2 regions of the Virgibacillus ainsalahensis genome follow, and region 2 is predicted to be linked to the other one. Evidence: predicted binding sites of a transcription regulator. Region 2 holds the regulator's gene; the other holds the start of a gene.
What was found. The regulator CtsR, encoded in region 2, represses protease genes until heat stress. The targets are predictions, from matches to a motif close to ATGGTCAATAAAGGTCAAACA.
Positions count from the first base shown of each region.

Region 1: a site for CtsR is predicted at 2,254-2,274, ahead of ACZ427_RS13375 (ATP-dependent Clp protease ATP-binding subunit). Genes of this name have one in related genera too.

Region 1 is NZ_AP043943.1:2,720,434-2,732,080, forward strand. It holds gene ACZ427_RS13375 (ATP-dependent Clp protease ATP-binding subunit) at 1-2,060, opposite strand, end outside; gene mbcS (acyl-CoA synthetase MbcS) at 2,428-4,005, opposite strand; gene pdaA (delta-lactam-biosynthetic de-N-acetylase) at 4,174-4,965, opposite strand; gene ACZ427_RS13390 (Na+/H+ antiporter family protein) at 5,120-6,430, opposite strand; gene ACZ427_RS13395 (YfkD family protein) at 6,561-7,361, opposite strand; gene ACZ427_RS13400 (OsmC family protein) at 7,442-7,834, opposite strand; gene ACZ427_RS13405 (MFS transporter) at 7,982-9,145, shown strand; gene ACZ427_RS13410 (amino acid ABC transporter permease) at 9,197-9,880, opposite strand; gene ACZ427_RS13415 (transporter substrate-binding domain-containing protein) at 9,894-10,784, opposite strand; gene ACZ427_RS13420 (transporter substrate-binding domain-containing protein) at 10,844-11,647, opposite strand, start outside.
Region 2 is NZ_AP043943.1:3,412,955-3,424,601, forward strand. It holds gene clpC (ATP-dependent protease ATP-binding subunit ClpC) at 1-608, opposite strand, end outside; gene ACZ427_RS16920 (protein arginine kinase) at 626-1,690, opposite strand; gene ACZ427_RS16925 (UvrB/UvrC motif-containing protein) at 1,697-2,233, opposite strand; gene ACZ427_RS16930 (CtsR family transcriptional regulator) at 2,247-2,714, opposite strand; gene ACZ427_RS16935 (MgtC/SapB family protein) at 2,891-3,544, opposite strand; partial or broken gene ACZ427_RS16940 (transposase) at 3,929-4,127, opposite strand; rRNA gene rrf (5S ribosomal RNA) at 4,359-4,474, opposite strand; rRNA gene ACZ427_RS16950 (23S ribosomal RNA) at 4,594-7,513, opposite strand; rRNA gene ACZ427_RS16955 (16S ribosomal RNA) at 7,678-9,245, opposite strand; tRNA gene ACZ427_RS16960 (tRNA-Ala) at 9,392-9,467, opposite strand; tRNA gene ACZ427_RS16965 (tRNA-Pro) at 9,477-9,553, opposite strand; tRNA gene ACZ427_RS16970 (tRNA-Arg) at 9,559-9,635, opposite strand; tRNA gene ACZ427_RS16975 (tRNA-Leu) at 9,639-9,727, opposite strand; tRNA gene ACZ427_RS16980 (tRNA-Gly) at 9,734-9,808, opposite strand; tRNA gene ACZ427_RS16985 (tRNA-Leu) at 9,826-9,910, opposite strand; tRNA gene ACZ427_RS16990 (tRNA-Lys) at 9,914-9,989, opposite strand; tRNA gene ACZ427_RS16995 (tRNA-Thr) at 10,030-10,105, opposite strand; tRNA gene ACZ427_RS17000 (tRNA-Val) at 10,108-10,183, opposite strand; rRNA gene rrf (5S ribosomal RNA) at 10,218-10,333, opposite strand; rRNA gene ACZ427_RS17010 (23S ribosomal RNA) at 10,453-11,647, opposite strand, start outside.

The DNA of each region.
Region 1 (11,647 bases), 690 kb from region 2:
GTAAGCTGATCCTCAATTTTGTCCTGGATAACTCTGCGTAAAGGTCTTGCACCGAAGCGCTTATCATAGCCAAGTTTTACTAATTCTCGTTTTGCCTCATCTGTTATGGTAATATTAATCTCATTCTCTTCAATGGTTTCTTGAAGTTCAGTAAGCATCAAATCAACAATTTCAATCAGATTGTCTTCAGACAGTTCATTGAAGTTAATAATGGAATCAAAACGGTTCAGAAATTCAGGCTTAAAGTAATCACTTAAGTTGTCCAATGTGGATACAGATTCATGTTTATCGCTATTGAAACCTACATTCACAGTTTTCACACCTGTTCCTGCGTTACTTGTCATGATAATAACTGTTTCCTTAAAGCTTACTGTACGCCCATGTGAATCCGTCAAGTGACCATCTTCCATAATTTGCAGGAACATATTTTGTACGTCCGGATGCGCTTTTTCAACTTCATCAAGCAAAATGATGTTATAAGGATTGTGACGTACTTTTTCGGTTAATTGCCCAGCCTCTTCGTGTCCTACATATCCCGGTGGTGAACCAATAATTTTAGAAACGGTGTGTTTTTCCATATACTCACTCATATCAAGACGAATAAGTGAATCGCGTGAACCAAATAGCTCCTCAGCAAGTGCTTTGGTCAATTCTGTTTTACCAACACCGGTTGGCCCGACAAATAGGAAGGAACCAATTGGGCGGTATTTAGATTTCAGACCTGCACGGCTGCGTCGGATTGCTTTAGCAACTTTACCTACTGCTTCGTGCTGACCGATTACTTTAGCACCAAGATTGTCTCCGATATCGCGCATTTTTTTCTGTTCATCTGCTTGCAGCTTCGTAACAGGAATGCCCGTTTTTTCTTCTACTATCAATTGGATATCAGATACTTCTACATCAATAACCTGCTCTTCGTCTTTTGCTTTTTCCAACTGTTTTTGCAGCTGAATTTCCTGATATCTAAGGTTGGCTGCTTTTTCATAATCTTCCAGTTCTGCAGCTTCTTCTTTTTCCCTCACAATTTCATCCAAATGCTGTTGGATGGAATTGGAGTCTTTTTCCGCATTGGAAAGATTCAAGCGTGATCCCACTTCGTCCATCAGGTCAATAGCTTTATCCGGCAGGAAACGATCCTGGATGTAACGGTTTGACAGTGTTACGAAAGCATGAATTGCTTCGTCGGAGTAGCGGACTTCATGGAAGTTTTCATAACGGTCTTTAATGCCGTGTAAAACAAGTTCCGCTTCTTCCAGTGTAGGTTCTTTTACAATGATTGGCTGGAGACGGCGTTCCAATGCTGCGTCTTTTTCTATTTGACGGTACTCTTTCAATGTTGTGGCACCAATAATTTGCAATTCACCACGTGCCAGTGCGGGTTTCAGAATATTTCCGGCATCCATTTGCGAGCTTTCAGCAGTACCTGCACCAACCAATTGATGAATTTCGTCAACGAAAAGGATTACTTCTTCACGTTCCTGTAATTCGCTAATCAGTTGTTTCATGCGTTCTTCGAATTGACCTCGCATGCTGGTATTCGCTACTAAAGAAGCAACATCCAGTAGGTAAACTTCTTTATTCATTAATTTCGCAGGTACGCTTCCCTCTATTATTTTAACTGCCAGTCCCTCTGCAATCGCTGTTTTACCAACACCTGGCTCACCAATTAATACCGGATTGTTCTTGTTTCTTCTATTTAAAGTTTCAATAACACGTTTTACTTCATTGTCCCTGCCGATCACAGGATCAATTTGGCCAGATTTAGCTGAATCTGTTACATTTTTGCCTAATTGGTCTAGTAAACCATTTCCTTTATTACCTTTTCGCTGCTTTGTTTTTGTTCCAGTCTGGTTTGAGCCATTTCCTTGAGAAAAGTTATTGGAAAATGCTTCACTTGCATTACCAAACGGGGATTTTGAAAAGAAATCATTTGAATTCATCATTTGCCCCTGGATTTCCTGGAAGCATTCATTACAAAGATGCACTTGCATTTTTTGGTTATTAATATTCATTGCTAAATTCACATTCGCTTGATTTACACCACAATTTTGACATTGCATATTCTATTCCTCCTTGAGGTAGTTATTCTCTATTTTATTTAGTTTGACTTTGACTATCTTTGACCTTTACTTTATTATAAATCCACATTTATTAGCATGCAAATGTTTTGCTTGAAGAGATTTTCGCTAATCAATGTGGTTTTTACTAATAGGTCAAATCAAAAGAAGTTTGTGCTCAAGTAGCAGCACCTTCAGTTTGACTATCTTTGACCTTATGATTTTATTATACTCTGACCATCTTTGACTTTCAAGTGTTTTGTGCAATTTTTTTATAAAAATTATAGTTATAAACCGCAGCCCCATACCTTTGAGAAAACAGCCATAAAAAAGATGAGACTATGTAAAAGTCCCACCTGAATTTTATATATTACTGTTTTGACTTTTCCTTTTGTCTCAGTTCAATTCGTCTGATCTTCCCTGAGGTGGTTTTTGGTAGTTCATCCATAAACTCAATTTGCCTCGGATATTTATAGGGAGCTGTCAGTGATTTCACATGATCCTGTAGGTCTTTAGGTAAATCTGGATTGTCTTGATTCACATTTTCCTTCAATACGATAAATGCCTTTACGATACTTCCCCTGGTTTCATCAGGACTTGCCACTACTGCACATTCCTGCACATACGGATGTTTAACTAGTGCATCCTCTACTTCAAATGGTCCAATGGTATAACCGGAGCTGATGATGATATCATCCTTACGACCTTCAAACCAGAAATAACCGTCTTCATCTTTTTTAGCTTGATCACCAGTAATATAGTACGCTCCAATACGAGACATTTTTGTTCGTTCCATATCCTTGTAATATTCCCTGAATAATGCCGGGCTATCGATCTTAACTGCGATATCACCGACCTCATTTGCAGGAAGCGGCTTTCCTTCTTCATCAATAATCTCTACCTCATTGCCTGGAGTTGGTTTGCCCATGGAACCTGGTTTTACCTTCATATTCTCCATCACACCAAGAAGCAGTGTGTTTTCTGTTTGTCCATAACCATCCCTTACTATGATGTCAAAATACCTTTGGAATGTATCAATTACTTCCACATTCAATGGTTCCCCAGCTGAAACGGCACTGTGAAGCTTTGGCAATTGATAGTCTCCCAGATTATCAACCTTAGCCATAATCCGATATTCTGTCGGTGTACAACATAATACATTAATCTCTTCATCCTGCAGAAGGCTTAAATATGTTTTCGGGTCAAATTTTCCATTATAGATAAAACCTGTTGCTCCTGAACCAAGCACAGATAAAAACGGACTCCATATCCATTTTTGCCAACCCGGGCCTGCGGTTGCCCATACTTTGTCCCCTTCTTTGATGGAAAGCCAGTTTTTGGGCGCAGTCTGCAAATGCGCATAGCCCCATCCATGTGTATGTACTACACCTTTTGGATTACCTGTTGTTCCTGAAGTATATGGAAGAAATGCGATATCGTCCCGTGTTGTATCTGCCATTTCCAATTCATCAGATACATCCTTTTTCAACTCATCAAGGAAAGACCACTCTTTAACCGGTCCTCCTACTGTATATTTTATCAATTGATCATATTCATGAATATCCTTAAACTGATCAACAAAAGGATAATAACTTACAATTCCTTTTACTTCTCCATGGCTTATCCGATATTGCAGATCTTTTGTTTTAAGCATCTCAGAGCTTGGTATGATAATGATTCCTGTTTTTAAAGCTGCAAGGTATACCTCATATACATCAATAAATCTTGGTATCATTACTAGTAGCTTATCTCCTCTTTTTAAACCATTATCAAGAAAAACGTTTCCAATTCTGTTTATATTTTCCACTAAGTCAACATAAGATATTTCTTTTGACTGGCCGGCTTCATCCTGCCAAATCAATGCTTTTTTGTCTGGATCTGTTGCGTAACGCTCCATTTCCATCACTATATTATAATCTTTTGGAGCAATCAAATCTTCCCTTTTCATTCCTTTCACTCCCCATACGCGTTTGCAATTAAGTATATCAAAAGTTAAGAAAATTTTAAATAAATATAAGGGGTCTGATCCTCGGTTACAATATCCAGTGAAGAATTGAAATTTCTCGCTGGATATTACAGTTAAACGAGGGATCAGACCCTTTTGGACTGTCCATACTTATAATCCATAAATTCCTTCTGGCAGCCTGTCTTCCAATACAAGATCATCCAGACTCTTAAAATTGTATCCCTGGTCTTTCAATTCTGAAATCAAATGCTCTAGTGCCTTTGCATTATCAGATGATACGGTGTGAAGCAGTACAATTGCCCCCGGATGAATTTGGTTCATGATTTGATCAAATGCATATTCCCAACCCTTTTGCTTATTCGTTTCCCAATCAATGAATGCCAACGACCAAAAAACGTGGATATAGCCTAATTCATTTGACCATTCCAATGTTTGCTCATTAAACATTCCTCTAGGCGGGCGGAGATATTTTAACTCCTTCTGGTCGGAAACATCTGCAACTGCCTCTTCCAGGGTTTCCAATTCCTGCTGCATTGTTTCTTTTGAAACCGTTGAAAAATCCGGATGATGGTAAGAATGATTTCCTATAATATGTCCTTCATCCACCATTCTAGCAATCAGATCCGGTTCACTATCAACATAGTGCCCTGTCACAAAAAAAGTCGCAGGTACTTCTTCTTTTTTTAAAACATCCAATATACCTTCTGTATAACCTTCCTCATAGCCATTATCAAAGGTCAGATAAATATTTTTTTCTCCGGAAAGGTCTGCATAGTAGGCTCCATACTTTTCAAGTAATGCCTGATAACTTCCAATGTCGGGCACTTGATGATCTGTATTTTTTTTAAATCCCCACCCATATCCTGTGGCAGTTGCCGGCTCAAGAAAACCAAAAGAAAAGATAAGAATAACGATGATTGATACTGCAGCATTTTTTTGCATAAACAACCCACCTGTTTTTATCTTACCTTTTCCTTTTATCTTCTATATTATTCATTTAGGCTATCGTAATTTTGTTGCTTTTTACTCTTGCAGTTGAAATAAAATGTGACGTATCTGCTAGGTTGATTGCCGCAGTGCGGAAACCAACCTTCATTTATAGTACGATAGCTGCTAACCACCCAAATATAAATAACGGGATATTATAATGGATAAATGTCGGGACAACGGTATCCCAAATGTGATGATGTTTGCCATCAGCATTTAAGCCTGATGTCGGCCCGAGGGTACTATCAGAAGCTGGTGATCCGGCATCCCCAAGCGCTCCAGCCGTACCAATTAAAGCGGCAGTTGCGACAGGTGAAAACCCGGCAGCCATACAAATTGGAACATATAATGCAGCTAGAATTGGGACCGTTCCAAAAGATGAACCAATCCCCAGAGTTACAACTAAACCAACAAGTAATAATATAAAAGCAATCATTGCCTTATTATCACCTAAGAACCCGGAAGATACTTCGACAAGGGCATCAACTGAACCGGTTTCTGTTAAAACATTTCCATATCCGGAAGCAACCAGCATTACAAATGCAATGGTTCCCATCATACCGATACCTTCTGAGACAATTCGATCACCACTTTTGAACGGAACTACAATGAAAGCAAACATTAATACAAGTCCAGTTAAAGCTCCCAGAATTAAACTTTCTGTTATGATTTGCACAATTAATGCCCCAAGAATTGCAACAATGGTAAACATATGATTTTTATTAAATGAAACTTCTTCTGCCTCTGATGTAACAAGAGATGACTCTATTCCGCCTGCACCTGGTATAGCTTCACGATCTTTTCGATATGTGAAAAATATTGCCACAAGCAGTCCGACAACCATCCCCAAACCAGGGAGAAGCATTGCCATCGCCGTATCTCCAACTGTTACTGCAGTACCATTCTCATTCATACTGTCAACAATAGTATTATGGAAAATAAGGCCGAATCCAGCTGGAATCATCACATATGGTGCCTTCAGACCGAATGTCAGTGCAGTAGCTACAGCCCGACGATCCAGACGCATGTTATCAAAAAGCTTTAATAACGGTGGAATTAAAATTGGTATAAATGCAATATGAACTGGTACCAGATTTTGTGAAAGTGATGCTACCCCGGCTATCGCCAACAGCATCATTGTCTTCTTTCCTGTCAGTACCTTTATCAGGTAATTTACTAAAATACCTGTGATCCCCGTATAGCTGATAGCGACAGCAAAAGCTCCAAGCAAAATATAGCTTAATGCTGTATTCGCCTGTCCTCCCATGCCATTTACCAGCATTTCAATTGAATCTATGAATGACAATCCTGCCATTAACCCTGCGGTCAGTGCTGCAGCTATGATGGCAATAATCACATTTACCCTTGACAGACTAAGTATTGTCATAACCAGAACGGAAACGACCACAATCCATTCCATATATATTCCCCTCTCTATAGCGATACCTGATGATTTTATCTTTAATACTTCACCATGATAAAGCATTAAAGCATAAAAATCAACCTTAATATTAAAAAACCCTGCAACAAAGTCACAGGGCTTTTTTTGGCTATTTTAATTGAAAAGAGAAAGAAGTATGATCTTGAATTGGAATCCATGCACCGATTCCCTGTTTGGTTACATTTTTAATAACGATGGCTTTTTTAGAGCCTTTTAATTCGATATATACTTCTCCAAATGTTACTTGTCCTTTTTCATTCACAGCTGGGGCATATGCTTTTAATTCCCCATTTTTAGTTTCAGGAACATTATAGGCATTATCTTTTTTCGTATTTTTCCCAATGGTTGTATTATAGGATAGGGGAAGCTCTGTCTTGGCTTTTGATTTTAGTAGCATCATTGTTTTTACATTTTCAGGATTTGCGATTTTGTTGGTAAGTGCTCCTTTAACTTCTTTTTGTTCCTGCTGTACATAGTTCATTTTCTGGTTATCGTTTCCGCCAAGATTATTAAGTTCATTTGTGTTAATATGCTGGTACTCCCAATTAATCGTTGTTTCTGTTGATTGATAATTCAGCGGCCATCTTCCCAAATACACCATTCCCCTATAGCCAATTGCAATCGGAGACGGCTTTAGGGTTGATTCATTCAGTAATTTGATTAATTCAGGGTTTTCAACCGGTGTTTTTATTTTATCAATCAACTCTTGTGTTAATTCGCTTGGTTCAACAACTTCCTGGTCCTCTGAAGCGTTTGGAAATGTATTTTCTTTGGAGATTGTTAATACATGACTGGGAATATCATAGTCTCCTTTTGATGACTCTTTTTCATCACTGTGACCAGGTATCGGAAATACAAAACAAAAAGCAAATACAATTAATGCAATAGCATAATTTTTCCTCTTATTCATGTGTGCCATTCCTTTCCTTTTTCCATAGTTTTTTCTGACACATGAATTTTATACGAAGATTTCATTTAATCTTCTTTATTCTAGTGGCTCAATTCAATTGTTTCAATACTCTCCTCAATCTTAATACTATCTTCCACAGAGCGAATCATGGAACAATTTTTTCGTGCAATTTCTAAGTTTTTATAAAGTTTCTCCGGGTCAAGCCGATAACCTTTTATCGTGAATTTTAACGAAATACGTTCAATACGGTTTGCTTCTTCAGGATTTCTTACAATATCAGCTGAAATAACCATATCTTCCACTTCGGCACGTTGTTTATTCAAAATTTTCCGGAATACGGAACCGCTGCAGCCTGCAATGGATGCTACCATCAACTGAAATGGGCGAAATCCATATTCTTCGTTTCCTGAAATGCTTAATTCATTGTAATCCAAATCGGTTCGTATACCTTTTTCTTTTAAATAAAATTCCATCTAGTACCCCTCCGTTTCTTTCGACTTACTAGTATATTTCCATTAATGGTTTACTTTAATCTTTTTCTCGGCTGGTAATGCAGAATATTTGCCCTTATAATACCAATTAGGTTGGATATGTAATATAAAACGAATGGATGAACAATAATGGTTTCTGCTAAAAAACGATTTTGGATTTTAATAGCGCTTGTTTCAGTTTCGGGGTTTTCACAAGGAATGTTACTACCATTACTTGCAATTATTCTGGAGCAAAATGGGATTTCTTCCTCTGTTAACGGTCTTCATGCAACTGGATTATATATTGGTGTCCTCTTAGCTTCTCCCTTTATGGAAAAGCCTATGCGAAAGTTTGGCTTTAAACCAATTATCATTTTCGGAGGAATGCTTGTATTTATTTCATTAGCTTTATTTCCATTTTGGGAGGCCCTATGGTTTTGGTTTATTTTGCGCATAACTGTTGGTATTGGCGACCAAATGCTTCATTTTGGCACACAAACATGGATTACAACAACCGCTACTAAAGAAACAAGAGGCAGAAGCATCGCTTATTATGGAATGTTTTTCGGGTTGGGTTTTGCCCTGGGGCCATTAATGACGCGCTTATTATCTGTTAATGAAGCTCTGCCATTTTTAGTTTCAGCAGGACTTAGCATGCTTGTCTGGTCTACCATGCTGTTTGTTCGAAATAGCTGGCCGAAGCAAGAAATCGAAACAACCAGCAGAACAAATTCGATTGGCCGGTTTTGGCACGCTGGAAAAATAGCTTGGGTAGCTCTTCTGCCCGGGTTTGGTTATGGATTTCTGGAAGCTTCCCTGCACAGTATCTTTCCAATTTACGGGATGCGAATCGGTCATGATGTAGATATCCTGTCCCTCATTGTCCCCTGTTTTGCTGCGGGCAGTCTTATCACACAATTGCCATTGGGAATTTTAAGTGACCGATATGGAAGAAGAGCAACTCTCCTTTCCATATTGATTGCCGGAACAATCTGCTTTGTGCTTGCAGCAGGTTTTGAAACATCGGTAATTGCTTTATTTATACTATTTACACTAGCCGGGATGTTTGTCGGCTCTCTTTTTTCTCTGGGTATCTCCTATATGACCGATATGCTTCCAGGAGAATTGTTACCGGCTGGCAATCTGATGGTGGGGATTACTTTTAGTATTGGGAGTATAAGTGGACCCTTTCTCGGCGGGTTATATGTGGAAGCATTTCCGGGAGTTTCATTCTTTTATTTAATTGTTGCAGTACTGCTTGTGATAATAGCTGCAATTTTCTTACGTAAAGAAAAACACGCTGATGCCGTATAATAAGTTGATAGGCTGTCTCAAAGAATCAACTTCTTTGAAGACAGCCTATTTTTATACATATTTACTATATCTGTTTTCCAACCGATCCTGCATAAATCCAATCAGGATACATATCGGCCAGTAAATCAATGCAACAAGCACATACATTGTCATTGCGTCAAACTCTCTTCCGGCTACGATTTGTGTTTTCTGAAAAAGTTCAGGCACTGTAATAACCGCTGCAAGCGATGTGGCCTTTACAATATCCATGAACACATTGGTTAGTGGAGGAATTGCAATTCTTGTTGCCTGTGGCAGGATTATCTTACGTAACGCTGTCCAATAACCTATATTCAAAGCCGTTGCCGATTCCCATTGACCATTATCAATACTATTTAATGATGAACGATCGATTTCAGCGATGTATGCCGCACTATTTAAGCCAAACCCCAGGATCGCCGCAGTAATAGCTGTGAATTCTATGCCGACAATAGGTAATCCAAAATATAAAATAAACAAAAAAACAAGCATTGGAGTTCCTCGCATAAATGATATATACAGTCGCGCCGGCCAACGAAGGATACTTTTTTTTGAACCTCTGGCTAATGCAAGGAATAATCCCAGACCTAAACCTATCAGCATTCCTGCGATTGAGATGATAAGGGTCATTGGCAATCCTTCCAGAATAAAAGGGAGGCTCTCCAATGCGAGTTCTATGTTAAACAAACCACCAAAGTCAAAACCATTGAAGTTCATTACTCAAGTCTCCTTAAAGGTCTAAGCCTTCGATCTCCTCAATTTCCTCTTCCGGTTCCTGTGAAGCGTCTTCTTCATAAAATTCTATGGCAAGCTCAGAAAGTGTGCCATCTTCACGCATCTCATTTAGTGCATTATTTATTTCTTCTGTCATTGTATCCGCACCTTCTGGTATAACAACAGCCTGTTCCGTAGGGTGGAATTTCAGATCGGGATGTAGATGGATATCAAATTCAGGAAATCCTCCAACACCGAATTTCGTTAAAAAGTAGTCATTAATGACAACATCCGTTCTCGCTCGATGCACATCACCCAAGTAGGCTTCATTCGGAGCATTTCCATATGTAATTACCTCCGCACCATAGTGTTCTGCAATTTGGCTATAAATTGTCGTTGCTCCGCCACCGGCTTTTTTTCCTTCTAAATCTTCCAATGACTCAATCCCTGAATTATCTTCTTCTCGAACAGCCATTGTAGTGTAAGAATATTTATATGGTTCACTGAAGTTAAATTCTTCTTTTCGTTTATCTGTTGCCTCGATATCATTTGCCGCAACATCAATTCTACCACTTTGAACTGCTGGAAGCATACTGTCAATCCCCATAATTTCAAACGAAATATCTAATTCCAGACGATCAGCAACTTCTCGCATTACTTCAACATCATAACCGGTTAACTGGTCTTCACTTTCTTCTTCTCCATCATAATAAGAAGCAGCAATTAACGTACCAGAAGTTCCAACAACAAGTTCACCAGCATCCTGGACTTCTTCCCATCTTTCATCTGAAGCACTTTCCTCTGTTTCACCGCCCGTACTTTCCTCTTCAGAAGTACCACATGCACTTAGTAGAGCAATCGATATAAACAAAACAAATAACATATTAATTTTTTTCAATTTTTTCATCTCCCTTGTTATATAAAAAAACAATGCTCTAGTTCTCTATTAGCTACCATTTATTCTACTCACAAATCCAGGCCCTCGATTTGTTGAATTTCTCCTTCAGGCTTCTGTGATGCATCTTCTTCAAAGAACTGTACTGCAAGTTCAGACAGTGTTCCATCATCACGCATTTCATTCAATGCATTATTTATTTCTTCCGTTAATTTATCCGAACCTTTTGGTAGGACAATAGCATTTTCAGTTGGGCGGAATTTCAATTCAGGATGTAGATGAATATCAAAATCCGGGAATTCCGCAATACCGAATTTTTGTAAATAATAATCATTGATAACAACGTCCGTACGCCCGTTGTGAACATCACGCAGGTAGGCTTCATTTGGGGCATTTCCGTATGTAACAACCTCCGCTCCATAATGTTCTGCAATTTGGCTATATACTGTTGTTGCTCCACCACCGGCTTTTTTTCCGTCCAGGTCTTCCAGTGTGTTTATTCCTGAATTATCACCTTCACGAACTACCATGGTGGTATACGAATATTTATAAGGTTCACTAAAGTTAAATTGTTCTTTTCTTGAGTCCGTTGGTTCAATGTCATTGATTGCCACGTTAATTCGCCCGCTTTGAACTGCAGGCAGCATACTGTCAACCCCCATAATTTCAAACGAAATATCTAACCCAAGCCGGCTTGCAAGCTCCCGTATCACTTCCACATTATAACCGGTCAAGTTATCTTGATTTCCTTCTTCTCCTTCATAGTAAGAAGCGGGAAATAGAGTACCGGAAGTTCCTACAACAAGTTCACCGGCACCCTGAATCTCTGCCCAACTTTCATCTGCAACACTTTCGTCTGTTTCACTACCCGTGCT
Region 2 (11,647 bases):
TTCGTCCGGCGGCTTAACACCTGGATCACTCGCTCAATTTCTTTGCTTCGACCAATGACCGGATCAATTTTACCTTCTTTTGCAATAACGGTTAAATCTCTTGCCAATGAATCAAGTGTCGGTGTATTTGCATTGGATTGCTGTCCGCGGCCTTGGCGTCCACTCTGGGATTCATTGCTTCCAAGCAGCTGAAGCACCTGTTGCCTTGCTTTATTCAAGCTAACACCCAGATTATTTAGTACACGGGCGGCAACACCTTCCCCTTCACGGATAAGCCCTAGAAGGATATGCTCTGTTCCCACATAAGAATGACCCAGTTTTCTTGCTTCATCCTGAGACAGTTCCACAACTTTTTTTGCTCTTGGTGTGTAATGAATCGATTGCATCGGTTGCTTTCCAACACCGATTAACTCCTCAACTTCTTCCTGAATCTTTTGCACCTCTACTCCTAGCGATTGCAGGGCTTTTGCTGCAATACCTTCCCCTTCGCGAACAAGTCCTAAGAGAATATGTTCGGTACCAATATTATTATGGCCGAGTCGGACTGCTTCCTCTTGAGATAAAGCTAATACCTTCTGTGCTCTTTCTGTAAATCTTCCAAACATCATATACTATTTCCTCCAATCTATTTCTCTAATTGTAATCGTTCACGGATCAGTGACGCCCGAAGTACATCGCGTTCATTTGCAGAGAGTGTCTTGGATGCATAATGTTGCAGGAATCCCGGCTGGGTAAGGATTACTAATTCATTAAGTATATTTCTGGATACGTTTTTTATAAGGCCTAAATCAATACCCATCCGAACATTCGATAAACAAATTGCTGCTTCTTTCGATTCGATGATTCTGCTATGTTCCAGAACCCCGTAAGAGCGATAAATGCGATCCTCTATTTTGGTAGGGGATTGTTCCATCAGACTGTCCCTGGCATTTCTTTCATGTGCTATTAATTGTTTCACAACACTTTGTAAATCTCCAACGATATCCTCTTCTGATTTTCCGAGGGTAATCTGATTGGAAATCTGAAATATATTTCCCAGTGCTTCACTGCCTTCTCCATAAATCCCCCGGACAACAAGACCAAGCTGGTTAATAGCCGGAATCATTCGATTGAGTTGTTTTGTTATCGCCAATGCAGGGAGGTGCATCATAACAGAAGCCCTCATTCCTGTACCAACATTTGTTGGACAGCTCGTCAAGTATCCCCTTGTTTCATCAAAAGCATAATCAATTTTCTCCTCCAGCCAATCGTCCAGCTCGAAGGCTTTATCCAATGCTTCCGACAATTGAAATCCAGGAAAGTAAAGCTGCAGACGAATATGATCTTCTTCGTTAACCATAACCGATACCTGTTCGTTTTTAGAAATAATCACTGCTGAAGCTTGCGTTTTCTTTGCCAAATGTGGACTGATTAAATGCTTCTCAACCAACACACGTTTCTCGACAGTAGTTAATTCCTTGATTGAAATAAACGAAAGATCTTCATAGTCCTGAAAAGACTGATGTTCGTATTCCTCTCTGAAAAAGTTGCGGATTTCTTCCAGACTTTCCTGATCTGCAAGAATAGGGTATGAAACATCAGAAAAATTTCGGGCTAAACGGATGCGGCTGCTTAACACAATATCACTGTCCGGTCCCTCTTCACGCATCCATGGGCTGATTGCTTCCTTCATGAATTGCTGTAATGTCACGGATTGTCACCTGCTTCCATCTTCATTTTCATTTTTCAATGCTTTAATCTTATCCCTTACTTTGGCTGCTTCCTCAAATGCTTCCTCTTCGATTAGCCCCTGAAGTTCCTCTTTATAGCTGGCAAGCTGCTTTTTCTTTTTTAAATCGCCCCCCTGGCGTTTGGGGATTTTCCCGGAATGCTGGGTGTTCCCGGAATGCACCCGGCGAAAAATCGGATCAAGTTTTGAAGCGAATGTGTCGTAACAGGATGCACAGCCAAATTTTCCAACACGCTGAAACTCTGAAAATGTCATTTCACATTGTGGGCATTGCAATTCCTTACCTTGCTTAAATGTATTATTTTGCTGATTATCTACAAGTGCAGAATCGAAATTAAAGAAATCTGCCAGAAGATTGTGAAGGGAGTATGTCTCATCCGGTGAAGACATATAGCCTTTTTCCTTTGCACAAACACCGCACACATGTACAGTGGTTTTGCTGCCATTGACAACCTTGGTAAGGTGCAGTGTAGCCGGCCGCTTTTGACATTCCTGACATTCCATGCAATTTGCCTCCTTACTTATTTAGATATTTTAATGTGGAAAGCATCGCAGTCAGAACACGAGCGCGAACCTCATCCCTCAGTGGCAATTGAAATGCTAACGTCGTTCGGTCAACCGCACTTAAAATAATTTTTGCTTCCCGTTCGGTTACCAATTTCTCTTCCAAAAGACGTTCAATAACATTAATGGCCGAAGCTTGAGTCACGGTAGGATTTATCATTTCTATAATTTCATCAATAAGTTCAGATTTTTCCTGATGAATCACCCTCATAATTCGGATGTAGCCGCCGCCTCCACGCTTACTCTCTACTATATACCCTTTTTCCACAGTAAAACGCGTCTTAATCACATAATTGATTTGCGAGGGGACACACTGAAACTGATCAGCAATTTCGCTGCGCTTAATCTCTATGGCATTTTGCCCTTCTGTTTGTAAAATCTTCTTCAAATATTGCTCAATCACATCTGAAATATTACTCATTGGGCGTCCCTACCTCCTATTCCAATCACCCTTTGACTTTGACTATCTTTGACTATATTTTTATTATACGTCAAAATTGCCAAGATGCAAATACAAAGTTCTATGTACAGTTTAGACAAAAAGTGAAAAGAAAAAACCTTACAGCATATTTTATGTGTAAGGTCTTGGATGGTATTTTAGCTGAGTTCTGAAATATTTATGACGTGTTCAACTTTGGATATCCTTTCGAACAGGGAAACTTGCTCTGTCATCGGTACACTATCCATTTTTATAAAAATTTTTCTGTTATTATTTTCCGATTTAACAATCTCTACATTTTTAATTGTTAAATTATATGATTCAATCACTGCAATGATTTCACTTATTTCCAAATCCACAGAAGCTATAATTTCAATTAAGTTAGAGGAATTCACCTTGGTAAACAGCTTTTCAAAGTTGTTGAGAAAGACCAGACTAATTAAGATAATAAACGTGGTAAATAAAGCTGCGCCATACATCCCCGCGCCAACGACCAGCCCTATCCCTGCAACCGTCCAAATAGAAGCTGCAGTCGTTAATCCACGGATCGTTCCGCCATAGACTATTATCGTACCTGCTCCGAGAAAACCAATTCCGCTGATAACATAGGAAGGAATTCTTGCCGGGTCAAAACGTACATTATCATATTGTACTATAAATGCCTCAAAACCGAAGATAGATAATAACATCATTAAACAAGCTCCAACACCAACAAGAATATGGGTGCGAAAACCAGCTGAGTGATTGTTCATTTCACGTTCAAAACCAATTACTCCAGATAAAACCAAGGCAATCAGTATACGTATTATCATCACATCAATGTCTTCACTGAATATTTGATCGATATATGCCTTCAATTTCCGCATCTCCTTTTAAAGGTAATCACATTCCTTTTTAATAAGTTTTAAAACCATTATAGCCTAAACTAACTTTCATACTAAATATATGATTATCGAAAAGATTTATTAAAGATAGGAATTAAAATACTTCTTGTCGCGTGATTTAAAACCATTATTCTAATTAGTCTTTTGTAAAGTTTGTTGTTTTGCATGAAGACCGTAAAAGAAAATATTTGGTATCAGCAGCATTTTCCTTACGTCTAAGAAAAATGTAGAGCTCGACTTTTTGGTTCATTGTCAAAAGTGGTGTTGGAAAATGGCTTCCACCATCTTTTTTTGATTTATGCTAAGTTCATTTTATAACCTCTTGTTGCTACAGAATTTATTTCTCATTCGATTAAAGCTCTTAATCCCGAATGAATTATGCTTTAACACCTTTATCGTGTTAACCCCCTCTATATACTGTTATTAAAAGGATACTAAACGATTGTAAGATCTTTATTTTCCAACGTTGAAAGGTTTCCCTGACGCGATGAAACGCTTCTATTTTTGAACGTTTCATTGATCTTCCATCTTTCTATTAGGTAAAATAGCACAATTTCTTTTTTTCACATACAAGCGATAACGGTTTCGAATCTTTCACTATGTCTTTCACTGAAATATATTGTACGGATGTACTTAATAAAACAGGGCCCTAAATAGACCGGTTTCGATTTTAGATAACAGTCTTCTAAGTAGATAATAAAAAGCTAAGATACATTTTTGTATCTTAGCTTTTTATGTTTATGCCTGGCGGCGTCCTACTCTTGCAGGGACAACGTCCCAACTACCATCGGCGCTGGAGAGCTTAACTTCTGTGTTCGGCATGGGAACAGGTGTGACCTCTCCGCTCTTGCTACCAGACATTCCTCAAAACAAGGACAAGATATATTATATGCATTTTTAAATAAAAATGCAAGGGTTTTTTTGATTTATACCCTAAAAACTAAATAAGAGTTAAAACAACGGACATCGTAAAGAAGTTAGTTAAGTCCTCGATCGATTAGTATTCGTCAGCTGCACATGTCACCATGCTTCCACCTCGAACCTATCAACCTCATCGTCTCTGAGGGATCTTACTCACTCGAAGTGATGGGAAGTCTCATCTTGAGGGGGGCTTCATGCTTAGATGCTTTCAGCACTTATCCTTGCCACACGTAGCTACCCAGCCATGCTCCTGGCGGAACAACTGGTACACCAGCGGTGTGTCCATCCCGGTCCTCTCGTACTAAGGACAGCTCCTCTCAAACTTCCAACGCCCACGACGGATAGGGACCGAACTGTCTCACGACGTTCTGAACCCAGCTCGCGTACCGCTTTAATGGGCGAACAGCCCAACCCTTGGGACCGACTACAGCCCCAGGATGCGATGAGCCGACATCGAGGTGCCAAACCTCCCCGTCGATGTGAACTCTTGGGGGAGATAAGCCTGTTATCCCCGGGGTAGCTTTTATCCGTTGAGCGATGGCCCTTCCATGCGGAACCACCGGATCACTAAGCCCGACTTTCGTCCCTGCTCGACTTGTAGGTCTCGCAGTCAAGCTCCCTTCTGCCTTTGCACTCTGCGAATGATTTCCAACCATTCTGAGGGAACCTTTGGGCGCCTCCGTTACCTTTTGGGAGGCGACCGCCCCAGTCAAACTGCCCGCCTGAAACTGTCTCCGAACCGGTTCACGGTCCTGGGTTAGAAAGTTCATACAGCCAGGGTGGTATCCCACGGGTGCCTCCACGTAAGCTAGCGCTCACGCTTCTCAGGCTCCCACCTATCCTGTACAAGCTGCACAAACATTCAATATCAGGCTACAGTAAAGCTCCACGGGGTCTTTCCGTCCTGTCGCGGGTAATGTGCATCTTCACACATCGTATAATTTCACCGGGTCTCTCGTTGAGACAGTGCCCAAGTCGTTGCACCTTTCGTGCGGGTCGGAACTTACCCGACAAGGAATTTCGCTACCTTAGGACCGTTATAGTTACGGCCGCCGTTTACTGGGGCTTCGGTTCTACGCTTCGCACGTAAGTGCTAACGCTTCCCCTTAACCTTCCAGCACCGGGCAGGTGTCAGCCCCTATACTTCGCCTTTCGGCTTCGCAGAGACCTGTGTTTTTGCTAAACAGTCGCTTGGGCCTATTCACTGCGGCTCACTCACAAGTGAGCACCCCTTCTCCCGAAGTTACGGGGTCATTTTGCCGAGTTCCTTAACGAGAGTTCTCCCGCTCACCTTAGGATTCTCTCCTCGCCTACCTGTGTCGGTTTGCGGTACGGGCACCTATGATCTAACTAGAGGCTTTTCTTGGCAGTGTGAAATCAGGAACTTCGGTACTAAATTTCCCTCCCCATCACAGCTTGAAATTGTTGGACGGATTTGCCTATCCAACTTTCTCACTGCTTGGGCGCACACATCCATCGGTGCGCATTCCTTATCCTACTGCGTCCCCCCATCGTTCAAACAATCATGAGGTGGTACAGGAATATCTGCCTGTTGTCCATCGCCTACGCCTTTCGGCCTCGGCTTAGGTCCCGACTAACCCTGAGAGGACGAGCCTTCCTCAGGAAACCTTAGGCATTCGGTGAAAGAGATTCTCACTCTTTTTTCGCTACTCATACCGGCATTCTCACTTCCAGGCGCTCCACCAGTCCTCACGGTCTGACTTCACGGCACCTGGAACGCTCTCCTACCATTGTTCAAAGAACAATCCGCAGCTTCGGTGATACGTTTAGCCCCGGTACATTTTCGGCGCAGAGTCACTCGACCAGTGAGCTATTACGCACTCTTTAAATGATGGCTGCTTCTAAGCCAACATCCTGGTTGTCTGGGCAACTCCACATCCTTTTCCACTTAACGTATACTTTGGGACCTTAGCTGGCGGTCTGGGCTGTTTCCCTCTCGACTATGAACCTTATCACCCATAGTCTGACTCCCAAGGTAAAGTAGCTGGCATTCGGAGTTTGACTGAATTCGGTAACCCGGTGAGGGCCCCTCGTCCAATCAGTGCTCTACCTCCAGTACTCTATCTCCTTGAGGCTAGCCCTAAAGCTATTTCGGAGAGAACCAGCTATCTCCGTGTTCGATTGGCATTTCACCCCTACCCACACCTCATCCCCGCATTTTTCAACATACGTGGGTTCGGGCCTCCAGTCAGTGTTACCTGACCTTCACCCTGGACATGGGTAGATCACACGGTTTCGGGTCTACGACCGCATACTGCATTCGCCCTGTTCAGACTCGCTTTCGCTGCGGCTCCGTGTCTTCCACTTAACCTTGCATACGATCGTAACTCGCCGGTCCATTCTACAAAAGGTACGCCGTCACCCATTAACGGGCTTCGACTACTTGTAAGCGCACGGTTTCAGGTTCTCTTTCACTCCCCTCCCGGGGTGCTTTTCACCTTTCCCTCACGGTACTGGTTCACTATCGGTCACTAGGGAGTATTTAGCCTTGGGAGATGGTCCTCCCGGATTCCGACGGAATTCCTCGTGTTCCGCCGTACTCAGGATCCACTCCGGAGGAAATTCCTTTTCGACTACAGGGCTCTTACCCGCTATGGCTGATCGTTCCAGATCATTCGTCTAAGGAATTTCTTTGTAACTCCAATGGAGTGTCCTACAACCCCAGAAAGCAAGCTTTCTGGTTTGGGCTGATTCCGTTTCGCTCGCCGCTACTTGGGAAATCGCGTTTGCTTTCTCTTCCTCCGGGTACTGAGATGTTTCAGTTCCCCGGGTCTGCCTCCTGTGCCCTATGTATTCAGACACAAGTCCTGTTCCATTACGAACAGTGGGTTTCCCCATTCGGAAATTCTCGGATCGTAGTTTACTTACAACTCCCCGAGACATATCGGTGTTAGTCCCGTCCTTCATCGGCTCCTAGTGCCAAGGCATCCACCGTGCGCCCTTATTCACTTAACTAGCGTTACTGTGAATAAGCGTACGAATTTAAATTCGCCTTCGCTTTATTTCAAAAAATTGATGTCGTTGTTACTCTTATTTAGTTTTCAAGGTACAAATAGAGAGTTTTCACTCTCTCAAAACTGAACCAAACAACCGAGTATGTTTCCGTAATATATCCTTAGAAAGGAGGTGATCCAGCCGCACCTTCCGATACGGCTACCTTGTTACGACTTCACCCCAATCATTGGTCCCACCTTCGGCGGCTGGCTCCAAAAAGGTTACCTCACCGACTTCGGGTGTTACCAACTCTCGTGGTGTGACGGGCGGTGTGTACAAGGCCCGGGAACGTATTCACCGCGGCATGCTGATCCGCGATTACTAGCGATTCCGGCTTCATGCAGGCGAGTTGCAGCCTGCAATCCGAACTGAGAATGGTTTTATGGGATTTGCTTGACCTTGCGGTTTCGCTGCCCTTTGTTCCATCCATTGTAGCACGTGTGTAGCCCAGGTCATAAGGGGCATGATGATTTGACGTCATCCCCACCTTCCTCCGGTTTGTCACCGGCAGTCAGATTAGAGTGCCCAACTAAATGCTGGCAACTAATCTCAAGGGTTGCGCTCGTTGCGGGACTTAACCCAACATCTCACGACACGAGCTGACGACAACCATGCACCACCTGTCACTCTGTCCCCGAAGGGAACTCGGTATCTCTACCGATAGCAGAGGATGTCAAGACCTGGTAAGGTTCTTCGCGTTGCTTCGAATTAAACCACATGCTCCACCGCTTGTGCGGGCCCCCGTCAATTCTTTTGAGTTTCAGCCTTGCGGCCGTACTCCCCAGGCGGAGTGCTTAATGCGTTAACTTCAGCACTAAGGGGCGGAAACCCCCTAACACCTAGCACTCATCGTTTACGGCGTGGACTACCAGGGTATCTAATCCTGTTCGCTCCCCACGCTTTCGCACCTCAGCGTCAGTTACAGACCAGAGAGTCGCCTTCGCCACTGGTGTTCCTCCACATCTCTACGCATTTCACCGCTACACGTGGAATTCCACTCTCCTCTTCTGTACTCAAGTCCTCCAGTTTCCAATGACCCTCCACGGTTAAGCCGTGGGCTTTCACATCAGACTTAAAAGACCGCCTGCGCGCGCTTTACGCCCAATAATTCCGGACAACGCTTGCCCCCTACGTATTACCGCGGCTGCTGGCACGTAGTTAGCCGGGGCTTTCTGGTTAGGTACCGTCAAGGTGCCGCCCTATTTGAACGGCACTTGTTCTTCCCTAATAACAGAGTTTTACGATCCGAAAACCTTCATCACTCACGCGGCGTTGCACCGTCAGACTTTCGTCCATTGCGGATGATTCCCTACTGCTGCCTCCCGTAGGAGTCTGGGCCGTGTCTCAGTCCCAGTGTGGCCGATCACCCTCTCAGGTCGGCTACGCATCGTCGCCTTGGTGAGCCATTATCTCACCAACTAGCTAATGCGCCGCGGGCCCATCTGTAAATGACAGCATAAATGCCGCCTTTCAACTTCCACTCATGAGAGCAAAAGTATTATCCGGTATTAGCTCGCGTTTCCGCGAGTTATCCCAGTCTTACAGGTAGGTTGCCCACGTGTTACTCACCCGTCCGCCGCTCGTTCCACAAGCGCACACCCCGAAGGGTGATTGCTTGCTTCCCGCGCTCGACTTGCATGTATTAGGCACGCCGCCAGCGTTCGTCCTGAGCCAAGATCAAACTCTCCAAAAAAGTTTGAAATAAGATTAACACCAATCAATCTTATATACTTAGCTTTTCTCAGAAGCGTTAACTTCTGATTTATTTAAAGAAAAACAGGTTATGTTCTTCTTGACATACTGGTTGTTTTGTTCAGTTTTCAAAGAGCGAAAAAATATTGGTGGAGCCTAGCGGGATCGAACCGCTGACCTCCTGCGTGCAAGGCAGGCGCTCTCCCAGCTGAGCTAAGGCCCCTTAACTAAATGGTCGGGAAGACAGGATTCGAACCTGCGACCCCATGGTCCCAAACCATGTGCTCTACCAAGCTGAGCTACTTCCCGTAAAATGGCGCGCCCGAGAGGAGTCGAACCCCTAACCTCTTGATCCGTAGTCAAGCGCTCTATCCAATTGAGCTACGGGCGCGAATGGTGCCGAGGGCCGGACTCGAACCGGCACGGTAGAAACCTACCGCAGGATTTTAAGTCCTGTGCGTCTGCCAATTCCGCCACCCCGGCGTGGCTTGGAGCGGAAGACGGGATTCGAACCCGCGACCCCCACCTTGGCAAGGTGGTGTTCTACCACTGAACTACTTCCGCCTGGCATTGAAAATAAATGGTGCGGGTGAAGGGACTTGAACCCCCACGTCCGAAGACACTAGATCCTAAGTCTAGCGCGTCTGCCAATTCCGCCACACCCGCAAATGGTGAGCCATGGAGGATTCGAACCTCCGACCCTCTGATTAAAAGTCAGATGCTCTACCGACTGAGCTAATGGCTCGTACTAAAATGCACCATTTAAATATTATTAAATTAAGAAATGGTGCCGGCCAGAGGACTTGAACCCCCAACCTACTGATTACAAGTCAGTTGCTCTACCAATTGAGCTAGGCCGGCAATGGTGGAGGATGCAGGGCTCGAACCTGCGACCCCCTGCTTGTAAGGCAGGTGCTCTCCCAGCTGAGCTAATCCTCCAATATATGCTTGTCATTCTAAAATTAATATATATGCCTGGCGGCGTCCTACTCTTGCAGGGACAACGTCCCAACTACCATCGGCGCTGGAGAGCTTAACTTCTGTGTTCGGCATGGGAACAGGTGTGACCTCTCCGCTCTTGCTACCAGACATTCCTCAAAACAAGGACAAGATATATTATATGCATTTTTAAATAAAAATGCAAGGGTTTTTTTGATTTATACCCTAAAAACTAAATAAGAGTTAAAACAACGGACATCGTAAAGAAGTTAGTTAAGTCCTCGATCGATTAGTATTCGTCAGCTGCACATGTCACCATGCTTCCACCTCGAACCTATCAACCTCATCGTCTCTGAGGGATCTTACTCACTCGAAGTGATGGGAAGTCTCATCTTGAGGGGGGCTTCATGCTTAGATGCTTTCAGCACTTATCCTTGCCACACGTAGCTACCCAGCCATGCTCCTGGCGGAACAACTGGTACACCAGCGGTGTGTCCATCCCGGTCCTCTCGTACTAAGGACAGCTCCTCTCAAACTTCCAACGCCCACGACGGATAGGGACCGAACTGTCTCACGACGTTCTGAACCCAGCTCGCGTACCGCTTTAATGGGCGAACAGCCCAACCCTTGGGACCGACTACAGCCCCAGGATGCGATGAGCCGACATCGAGGTGCCAAACCTCCCCGTCGATGTGAACTCTTGGGGGAGATAAGCCTGTTATCCCCGGGGTAGCTTTTATCCGTTGAGCGATGGCCCTTCCATGCGGAACCACCGGATCACTAAGCCCGACTTTCGTCCCTGCTCGACTTGTAGGTCTCGCAGTCAAGCTCCCTTCTGCCTTTGCACTCTGCGAATGATTTCCAACCATTCTGAGGGAACCTTTGGGCGCCTCCGTTACCTTTTGGGAGGCGACCGCCCCAGTCAAACTGCCCGCCTGAAACTGTCTCCGAACCGGTTCACGGTCCTGGGTTAGAAAGTTCATACAGCCAGGGTGGTATCCCACGGGTGCCTCCACGTAAGCTAGCGCTCACGCTTCTCAGGCTCCCACCTATCCTGTACAAGCTGCACAAACATTCAATATCAGGCTACAGTAAAGCTCCACGGGGTCTTTCCGTCCTGTCGCGGGTAATGTGCATCTTCACACATCGTATAATTTCACCGGGTCTCTCGTTGAGACAGTGCCCAAGTCGTTGCACCTTTCGTGCGGGTCGGAACTTACCCGACAAGGAATTTCGCTACCTTAGGACCGTTATAGTTACGGCCGCCGTTTACTGGGGCTTCGGTTCTACGCTTCGCACGTAAGTGCTAACGCTTCCCCTTAACCTTCCAGCACCGGGCAGGTGTCAGCCCCTATACTTCGCCTTTCGGCTTCGCAGAGACCTGTGTTTTTGCTAAACAGTCGCTTGGGCCTATTCACTGCGGCTCACTCACAAGTGAGCACCCCTTCTCCCGAAGTTACGGGG